One region of the Pannonibacter anstelovis genome, then DNA from elsewhere that is predicted to be linked to it. Evidence: riboswitches for the same ligand, from Rfam matches in the RefSeq annotation. Region 1 holds a riboswitch; each other region holds the start of a gene.

The links. Region 1 has a riboswitch for cobalamin ahead of cobU (bifunctional adenosylcobinamide kinase/adenosylcobinamide-phosphate guanylyltransferase). Riboswitches for the same ligand answer to the same signal wherever they lie in the genome.
Region 2: another riboswitch for cobalamin. It lies ahead of V6L75_RS00960 (energy-coupling factor ABC transporter permease); the one in region 1 lies ahead of cobU (bifunctional adenosylcobinamide kinase/adenosylcobinamide-phosphate guanylyltransferase).
Region 3: another riboswitch for cobalamin. It lies ahead of V6L75_RS12185 (DUF1636 domain-containing protein); the one in region 1 lies ahead of cobU (bifunctional adenosylcobinamide kinase/adenosylcobinamide-phosphate guanylyltransferase).

What each region holds. Positions count from the first base shown of each region.
Region 1 covers NZ_JBAKBF010000006.1:219,823-223,088, forward strand. Annotated here, with positions in the region: gene cobW (cobalamin biosynthesis protein CobW) at 1-908, opposite strand, end outside; gene cobU (bifunctional adenosylcobinamide kinase/adenosylcobinamide-phosphate guanylyltransferase) at 905-1,477, opposite strand; cobalamin riboswitch at 1,614-1,837, opposite strand; tRNA gene V6L75_RS11715 (tRNA-Asn) at 2,109-2,184, shown strand; gene fhuB (Fe(3+)-hydroxamate ABC transporter permease FhuB) at 2,264-3,266, opposite strand, start outside.
Region 2 covers NZ_JBAKBF010000001.1:212,276-215,541, forward strand. Annotated here, with positions in the region: gene V6L75_RS00950 (hypothetical protein) at 1-49, opposite strand, end outside; gene V6L75_RS00955 (hypothetical protein) at 205-1,365, opposite strand; cobalamin riboswitch at 1,638-1,857, shown strand; gene V6L75_RS00960 (energy-coupling factor ABC transporter permease) at 1,906-2,586, shown strand; gene V6L75_RS00965 (NHLP leader peptide family RiPP precursor) at 2,642-2,983, opposite strand; gene V6L75_RS00970 (NHLP leader peptide family natural product precursor) at 2,995-3,266, opposite strand, start outside.
Region 3 covers NZ_JBAKBF010000007.1:31,910-35,175, forward strand. Annotated here, with positions in the region: gene V6L75_RS12175 (ABC transporter substrate-binding protein) at 1-816, opposite strand, end outside; gene V6L75_RS12180 (ABC transporter ATP-binding protein) at 827-1,594, opposite strand; gene V6L75_RS12185 (DUF1636 domain-containing protein) at 1,591-2,046, opposite strand; cobalamin riboswitch at 2,082-2,298, opposite strand; gene preA (NAD-dependent dihydropyrimidine dehydrogenase subunit PreA) at 2,616-3,266, opposite strand, start outside.

The DNA of each region.
Region 1 (3,266 bases):
GCCCGCAGCACCACAGCCTCGATGTCCTTCAGCGAGGCAAACTCCGGCGCCATGACCACATGGCTTTCGAAATCGTCATGGTGGTGATCATGATCATGATCATGGTCATGGTCATCATCGTGATCGTGATCGTGATCGTGGTCATCATCGTCATGATGGTGGTGATGATGGTGCGCACGGCGGGCAGCCAGATCATCCTCCGCAGCGGAGGAGCGGCCCAGCAGCACGTCGATGGGCAGCGAACCCTTTTCAGCTGCAATGATCTCGACACCGGCGCGCACATCTTCTGCGATATGCTCGCGGATATGCTCTAGCGCGTGATCATCGACCAGATCGGCCTTGTTCAGCACCACCAGATCGGCGCAGGCGAGCTGATCGTGGAAAAGCTCTTCCACCGGATTGTCATGATCCAGCGTTTCATCGGCAGCGCGCTGCGCGGCAAGGGCTTCCTCGTCCAGCACGATGCGCCCTTCGGCGAGAGCTGCCGCATCCAGCACGGTGACAACACCATCCACCGTCACCCGCGTCTTGACGCTGGGCCAGGTAAAGGCCCGCACCAGCGGCTGGGGCAGAGCAAGGCCTGACGTCTCGATGACGATGTGGTCCGGCGGCGTCTCGCGGGCCAGCAGCATTTCCATGGCTGGGAGGAAATCATCGGCCACGGTGCAGCAGATGCAGCCGTTGGTCAGCTCCACCACATCATCGGCAGAGCAGGACGGATCGGCGCAGCCATCCAGCAGCGAGCCGTCAAAGCCCATATCGCCGAACTCGTTGACGATCAGCGCAATGCGCCGCCCGTCCGCGTTGGTCAGGAGATTGCGGATGAGCGTCGTCTTGCCCGCGCCCAGAAAGCCGGTGACGATGGTGGCCGGGATCTTGGCCACGGCAGGGGTCTGAAAATCGGTCATAGAGAGATATCCGGTTGTGAGGAGGGCTTGAGCACGAGCGGCAGACCGGCGGCCACAAAGACCACGCGGCTGCAGACGGCAGCAAGCTCCTGATTGAGACGGCCCTGCGCATCGCGGAACTGACGCGCCATGGCGTTGTCCGGCACGATGCCAAGACCCACTTCATTCGAAACGAAAACAACAGGCGCAGGCAGATTGGGCACGAGCGCGCAAAGCGCCTGAGTAGCGGCGGCAAGGTCTGCTTCGGCCATCATCAGATTGGTCAGCCAGAGCGTCAGGCAATCGACCAGCACCGCACGTCCGGGCAGGGCTTCGCGCCGGAGCACGTCCGTCAGTTCCGCGCCGATGCCGCCCTTGTCCTCAATGGTGCGCCACTCTACCCCGCGCCGTGCGCGGTGCAGGCCGATGCGGGCTTCCATCTCCCCGTCCCAAGCGGCGGAAGTCGCCACATAGACAGGCTCAAGCCCGCTTTCGAGGATCAGCTGCTCTGCATATCTGCTCTTGCCGGAGCGTGCGCCGCCCGTCACCAGAACGGAAGTTGCCGCCCCCTGCCCTTCAGCCTGCGCCATGGGTCAGCCGCAGGCTTGCAGCATGGCAGCGTCAGGCTCTCTTGCGGACGCGCGGGCGCGATCCGCCCTGCCATCCGCCCAGTCTGGGGGAGTAGAAATCATGTCAGGTCCTCCGGTCCGCCCACCCGGCGGCCTTGGGGTTGCACAACATCAGGCCGGTCTCCTGGCTCGCGGGTCTTCACCTTGCCGCGCCTTCCCGCAAGGACTGGCCTTGCAGTGGCATGAGGCGGCAAGATTCTCCGCTGACAGTTGCGGGGGCAGCTGCGGCTTTGGAGCCCCGGATTGAGTCGCTCCGCACCGCATTCCCGTTTCATCCCCTTGGGCTTGGCCCTCCGGGGAACCTGATCCTCTCCTTGTAACGGCTTGGCGGCAGCGCAGCAAGGACGCCCTTAGGGCAAGCCTGCGGCGCAAAAGCCCCCTCCACATTCCGGGCAACGGGTGCAAGAACCGGCGCGGATGGGTTATCCACTGGCCCAAGCCGTTGAAAGACCGCAGATTTCCGCCAAAGCCAGCCCTGTGGAAAACTTTCTTGAAGAAAGGGCTTGGCAAATGCTCAAGGCCTTTGTTATACGCCTCTCACCGACGGCGGCGCACACAGCCGCCACCGCAAAGGGCACTGCCCTTCTGGTGATCCGCGATAGCTCAGTTGGTAGAGCGTTCGACTGTTAATCGAATGGTCGCAGGTTCGAGTCCTGCTCGCGGAGCCAACCTTCTCTCTTCCCTAGATAAAATTCAAAACTTGCCCGCAACGGCAGGGCTTTTTGCGTTTGTGCGGCAGACTGCGCCTCACGCGGGTCTGCGGTAGAGCAGCCAGAGAAAATACGGCCCGCCGATGAAGGACGCGAGGATGCCGGCGGGGATCTCGTAGGGAAAATCGAGCGTGCGGCCCAGCCAGTCGGCGCTGACCATCAGAGCAGCGCCAATAGCCGCAGCACAGGCAATCCGCAGCAGCGCACGCCCCGGCGCCACGGAGGCCGCGATATGGGGCGCGATGAGGCCGATGAAGCTAAGGGGGCCGGTTATCAGCGTGGCGGCAGCCGTCAGCAGGGCCGAGAGCGCCAGAAGCAAGGTGCGCGAGCGGCGGGGCGACAGGCCCAGCGCCCGGGCTGTGGTGTCGCCCAGCGGCAGAATCTCCAGCCAGCGCCCCATCAGCGGCAGCACCAGCAGCACAACGAGCAGGATGGCCAGCGAGGCAAGGGCCGTCAGTCCGGCGGCGCGGTAGGTCGGCCCCATGGACCAGGCCAGCACGAAGACCGCACGCGGATCACCGCTGGCCAGAATGAAGGATATGAGCGCAGCCGCAAATGTGCCTATGGCAACACCGGCCAGCAGCACCGGCCCGGGTGCGTGGCCGGACTTGCGGGTGATGGCCAGCACGAAGAGGAAGGCGAGCACCGCCCCGCCCGCTCCGCCCCCCAGCAGCAGGAGAGGAGAGAAGGAACCGGTCAAAAACAGCGCCACGGTGATGCCGAGCCCTGCCCCCGAACTGACGCCCAGCCCTTCAGGACTGGCCAGCGGATTGCCGGTCATCGCCTGAATGAGCCCGCCAGCCAGCGCCAGCATCGCACCGGCAGCGGCAGATGCCAGCACACGCGGCCAGCGCCCTTCGATCAGTTCTCCGGCGGCGAGGCCACCCGGATGCAGCTGGCTGGTGAGGGAGAAGAGCGTGAGGGCGGCAAGACAGGCCAGAGCCAGCAGCAGGACGAGGCGCTGACGGCTGGCAGCTGGCACAGCTGGCGGTAATGTCTGGGAGCCACCCGCCCTTGCGCTCGCAGGCATGCGGCGCAGC
Region 2 (3,266 bases), on a different contig from region 1:
CCACCGTGGCGGTACGGGCGCTGAAGCGGGTGAAGATCGGGTTCGGCAACAAGGCTTGGCCTCCTATTGTAAAAATGCAAAGCGCGGCAGTTCAGTCAAACCGCCGCGCTGGCTGGTTCCGAATTCATGCGTCCGGTCTATGGTGCCATTGATGGGCTGCCATCGCGGGAACCCATCGGCCGGCGCGGGACCGTCAAACGGCGCTTATTTCTTGTTGGCCGTGACGTCGATCCCAAGGATCTGCGGCAGGCCCTGCGGTGCCATGACTGCCGTTCCGAAGATCTGCGCGACGGAAACAGGAGCTGCCGGCTTGGCGTCAGCCTGCAGTGACACGGGGTTGTCCAGGAATTCGCCGGCAGCAGCTGCCACCTTGGCCTGGAACTCCGGGTTCTGAAGCAGGGCGAGCATCATCGGCAGGCCGGTCTTGAGCTGGCTAACGACTGCGGCTCGGTCCGATCCTGCAGTCTTGGCCTGCTGGTCGAGGAGGCGGTCGACGATCGAGCCGTTGTCGAAGCGCAGGCGCATGGAGTTCAGCGTCAGGCCCTGCAGGATAGCCATGGCTTCGTCGCTGTTGTCCTTGGCTGCTTCCAGCTTCTCGGCCACTTCCTTGGTCAGGCCGCCGATCTGCACAGCCAGGGCGACGCCGCCCATTTCAGCTGCGGTCATGTCGAGCCTCGGCAGGTCAAGCACACCGGTGACCGGATCCCACTTGAACTCTGCCGCCACTTCGGCATTCACGGTCTCATAGCCAAGATCGGTGAGCTGCTTGGCAGTGCCTGCGTCAAGCTCTGAAACCGCAATGGCGATACCCGTCATGTTCAGTTCGCCCGAGGTTGGCAGATTGCCTTCGCGGCTGTTGATCGCAGCATAGACGGTGTCCAGCGAGGCCTTGGTAACGTCACCTTCGGCGATCTCGATACCTTCAGCCTCGATGGTGTTGTAATCTGCAGTTTCCTCGAAGGATTTGGACCCGTCAGCAGGCGGAAGAACCACACCTGTCAGGGTCAGCGATGCCATCGACACAGATGCGCCGTCCTTGTCTTCAAGCACGGCTTCCTCGATGGCGACGCCATCAAGGCTCATCGTCCCATCTGACTTTTCTTCACCGTTGGTCAGGGTGATGATGCCGATGGTGCCGGAACCATCTTCCGGTGTCTTGCCTTCAAGGGCGACATCCTCAAGGGTTACCTGATCGCCATCTTCGGAAACGCTGCCGACCGACACGACCTTTACATTGCCGGCCTCTACCCGTGACAGGAAGGCATCGGCAACATCGTTGCCGGTCGCCTCGAAAGCCAGCGCACCGTGGGTCAGCGCCAAGGCCATGACGGAGACACTGACACCACGCATCAGAAAGGATCGCATTTGAAGCTCCAGATTGAGAACTGAAATCTAAACCGCCGGAACCATGTCCCAACCTTGCCATAAAGGTCCGTGACCTGCGTCACACACAGGTCTTTGGCTGGAACGCGGCTATCGATGATGCATGGTAAACTACTCCAGCATAACGGCTTTGTGAAATGATCTGTCAAAGCGGGCGATTTCACGGCGCTTTGATGCGCCTGGCTCATACTTTTTGCCGGTATGTGGAAAGACATGCATGAACGCACAAATGCTATGGCATTGTTTCTATCTGGGCTAGAGTGAAGCTGATGGGCCGCGCAGACAGATGCTGCTACGGCAAAAAACAGGGAACGGGGTGAGGGCCCGCACATCGTGCAAGGCCTGATTCCCCGGCTGCCCCCGCAACTGTAAACGGCGAGCGATGCCTCTATGCCACTGGCCCCGCAAGGGCTGGGAAGGCAGGCGAAGCGGTGAACCGTAAGCCAGGATACCTGTCCATCACATGACCGGGCGCAAAGCCCAATCCAGTCCAATGCGCGGCGGGCGCAGAAAGGAACGAGCATGCATATCGAAGAAGGCGTCGTTGAAGGCGCGAAAATCATCCTGAGTTATGGCACAGCGGCAACGGCTTTCGGGCTTGCAGCAAAACTCGCCGTTGACGACCTGCGGACCAATGGCGGTGCCATTCCGCTTCTCCTGCGCAGCATCATGACCACTGCGCTCGTGTTTTGCTTCTTCGAGGTGCTGCCGCATCACCCCGTGGGCGTGTCCGAGGTGCATCTGATTCTCGGCTCTACACTGCTGCTGCTGTTCGGGGCAGGGGCTGCTGCCATCGGGCTAGCCGCCGGTCTGCTGATGCAGGGCCTGTTCTTTGCACCCTTCGACCTGCCGCAATACGGCATGAATGTCACCACGCTGCTGGTGCCTCTCTTTGGCATCAGCCTGCTGGCAAAGCGAATCATTGCGCCGTCGACACCGTATGTGGACCTGAAATATTCGCAGGCGCTGGCGCTTTCCACCGCCTATCAGGGCGGCATTGTTGCCTGGGTGGCCTTCTGGGCCGTCTATGGCCACGGTTTCTCCACTGAGAACCTCGCTGATGTGGCCAGCTTCGGTGCGGCTTACATGACCGTGATCATTCTGGAGCCGCTGGTGGACCTCGGCGTGCTGGCGGGCGCAAAGGCTCTGAAGCAGCTCAGCGGCAGCCCGCTGTTCAACGCAAGGCTTCATGTGGCGGGCTGAGCCTTTGGCATGAAAAGAGGCCGGGGAACTCCCGGCCTCCATGCAAAGGCGTGGATCAGAATGGGTCGTAGCCAATGCGGCGCAGCTTGTCCTGCGTCCAGCCATCGCCCTTGCAGCCCTTGTAGGCGCCGCCGGCTGCATAATCGAGCAATTCGTCCGGCAGTTCATCTGCCTCGATGCGGCGCGGAAGCACCAGCACGATCTCTCCGGGAGCTTCTTCCAGGACCCGGATCGCAAGGCTCGGGACCGGATCCGTGCCAAGCAATTCCACAAGTACTGCATGCGGATCGTTCAGAAGGGCGCTGCGGAAGGCAGTGTCAGTTTCTGCCTTCTTGCGAAGCTCGGCCTCAAGAACGGCGCGAGCCTTCTCGAACGGATAGGCTGTGATTTCGCTCATGATCGTCTCCCTTAGAACCTGATGCCACGGCCTTCGATTGGGGTAAAGAAACCTATATCGCTCAAGCACTTGTGCAGATTTCCGCCGGACGCATAGTCCAGAAGCTCATCCGGCAGCTCGTCTTCGGCGATGGAGCGCGGCAGTACGAGAAGCACTTCGCCGGCCTGTTCCTCGACGACGCTGATCTTCATCGATGGGATCGGGTCATTGCCGAACATGTCGCGGATGGCGGCATGCGGATTGCTCTTCAGCAGCTCGCGGAAGGCTGTGTCGGAAGTTGCCC
Region 3 (3,266 bases), on a different contig from region 1:
TGGGTTGGACTTCATGAAGGCGATCTTCTGGTCCGCTGTCACCTGCCCGTAGTTGACGATAACGACCACTTCCGGGTTGCGCTCGATCACCGGCTCCCAGGCGACGGTGGCCCAGCTCTTGTCGAGATCATCCATGATGTTGCGCCCGCCTGCGGCCTCGATGAGGGCGGTGGGCATGGCATAGCGGCCTGCGGTGAAGGGCGTGTCCTCGCCGCTGTCATAGACGAAGACGCGCAGCGGCTCCTTGCCCGGCTCCTTTACCCTGGCGGTCACTTCGGCAAGCTTTGCCTCGTAACCGGCGACCAGCGCCCTGGCCTTGTCCTCGACGCCGAAGATCGTCCCGAGGTTCAGAAGATCGTTGTACATGTCGGCCATGGAGATCTTCTCCCTGGGGCCGATGTGGATGCAGCTTTCGGTCAGCTCATAGACCTTGATACCGAAGGGGGCTAGCGTTTCCGGCGTCACCTCGCCGCCCACCTTCATGCCGTAGTTCCAGCCTGCGAAATAGAAATCGGCTTCCGCACCCAGCAGCACTTCCTTGGTGGGGTATTTTTCGGCGAGTTCCGGCAGCTCCTTCACGCCTTCGCGCATCTCCGGGTCCAGCGTCTTCCAGCCGGACACGCCGGTGTAACCGGCCATGTGGTCCGTCAGGCCCAGCACCAGCATCATTTCGGTGAGGTTCACGTCATTGGAGATGGCGCGTGTGGGGGCGGCGTCAAAGGTGACATCGCGGTTGCAGCTTTTCACCGTCACCGGATAGGCAAAGGCGCTGGCGGTGGTGGCCAGAAGGGCGGCGAAAGCAAGGGCTATACGCATCGGTCAGATCTCACAAGTGAAAGGAAAAACGGGGGGAATGGCCGGAGGTATCGATCCGTGAACGGACGGAGAAAGCCCCGGCGATATTGGCTTCGGTCAGCGCCGCTTCCGGCCTGTCCATGGCGAGCACGGTGCCGTTGGCGAGCAGCAGCACCCGGTCAGCATGCTCTGCGGCCAGCGTCAGGTCATGCAGGGTGGTGATCACCGTCAGCGGCAGGCCGCGCAGCAGGGCCATCAGCTCCAGCTGGTGGCGGATATCGAGATGGTTCGTCGGCTCATCAAGGATCAGCAGGCGCGGCTCCTGCGCCAGCGCACGGGCCACCAGCACACGCTGGCGCTCGCCGCCGGACAGGGTGCCGAAGGAGCGCTCGCTCAGCGCCGTCAGATGCAGCCGGGCCAGGGCATGCTCCACCACCTCGCCGTCACGCGCTCCTGCTGCCGCAAGTCCGCGCTGATGCGGCAGGCGGCCGAGGCTGACGATCTGGCGCACGGTCAGGGCAAAATCCGTCGGCTGCTCCTGCAGTACCACGGCAATGCGGCGGGCCGTGTCACGGCTGGACATGGCCCAAAGGCTCGTGCCCTCCAGCCGCACGTCACCTGTCTGCGGCTTGTGGAAGCGGTAAAGCAGTCGCAGCAGCGACGATTTTCCCGCCCCATTGGCACCGCAAATGGCCAGCATCTCACCCTGATTGACGGTGAAGCTGATCCCGGAGAGGAGCGTGAGGTTTCCGCGCGGCCCCCAGCCGAGGTTATCAGCCTCGAAGAAAGGCGCGCTCACGTGCCGGGCCTGAAGGTGGTTGTGCGGCCGGGTGCGGGAATGCGGGCCAGCGCCGTCTTCGCCATCCGGCCCGGACGCTCGGATGCCTTGCACCAGCCATCGGCCAGACCGTGATACTGGCGGGCAAAAGCGGCAATGTCCGGCACGTCTTCCAGCGTCAGGTGCCCGAACAGCCAGCCGGTCTTGAACTGTGCGGTCAGGGCGACAGTGCAGGGCTGGCCACAGGCGGCCATGCATTCAACGCCTGAGACGGACCAGTCCGTATCGGCCTGCAGCGCGCTGGCAAGGGCTGTGCCTAGATCATGCCCGGGCCGTTCGCCGGTCTCCTTGTCGCGGCATGTAACGCAGATCGTGAGATAATGGGAAGGGGAGGGGCCTTCCGTCTTCGGGATGGCCTGCTGCATAGGCGCAGGCGCAGGTGTTCCGGCCAAGGCCGGTCCCTGAATGGTCATGGACATGCTCCTTCCGGGACACCCCGCCCGGCGGTTTGAGGTCTGTTGTGATGGCAGGTCTCCTGACTTGCGGGTCGCCGCTTGCCCGGTCCTTCCCGTTCCTCGGTGGAACAGTGGATCACCCGGGGTCGCTCGCCGCCTACAGTTGCGGGGGCAGTCACGGACTTGGCGCCTGTTGGCTACACCGTACCGTGTTCCCTTTTCACCCGGCCAAGGCTTTGCCAGCCGGGAACCATCGCCGCAGATGATCAAATCCGCCGTCCTTCCTGTCAAGCTCCATCGTCATAAATCCGGAACAGGTTTTCATACTGGGGTAGTGATATATGTTATAAGATAACATTACAATATATGGCTTCGTAAGGACAAAAAAATCCCCGGCTGCCTATGCCGGCAGCCGGGGGAGTCGCCTCTCATCGAGCTGGGGTGAACGGCATCCCGGGGGCTGGGGTGCCGTCGCAAGTCTCTGCCTTTACGCCAAGTCCTAAGATGCTGACGCATCAAGACTTGGAACGCTCAGGCGCCGCAGTGTTCGAACAATTCCCGTTGAGCAAAGCTCCCCGGTGGCTCCGTCACTCGGCGGCGATGCGGGCGCTGGGGTTGTTCGGATGTGTCGTCCAGTTGGCATAGTCCCCAGAGACGGTACGGCCCGTCCGCGGATCAACGGTTCCGGTGGCCATTGGTTCCATGGTGATGCAATTTTCCACCGGGCAGACCGAGACGCAGAGATTGCAGCCGACGCATTCCTCGTCGATCACTTCGAACTTGCGTACCCCGTCCACCATGCTGGTGATCGCCTGATGCGAGGTGTCCTCGCAGGCGATGTGGCAGCGGCCACACTTGATGCAGAGGTCCTCGTCGATCTTCGCCTTGGCGATGTAGTTGAGGTTGAGGTAGCGCCAGTCGGTGACATTGGGCACTGCACGGCCTGAGAAGTCCGAAATCCGCTCGTAACCGGCCCCGCCCATCCAGTCCTTCAGCCCCTCGATCATCTCCTCGACGATCTTGAAGCCATAGGTCATGGCGGCGGTGCAGACCTGCACGTTGCCGGCGCCGAGGGCAATGAACTCTGCCGCATCGCGCCAGGTGGTGACGCCGCCGATGCCGGATATGGGCAGGCCATAGGTTTCCGGATCACGGGCGATTTCCGCCACCATGTTGAGGGCAATCGGCTTCACCGCCGGGCCGCAATAGCCCCCGTGCGAGCCCTTGCCGTCAATGGT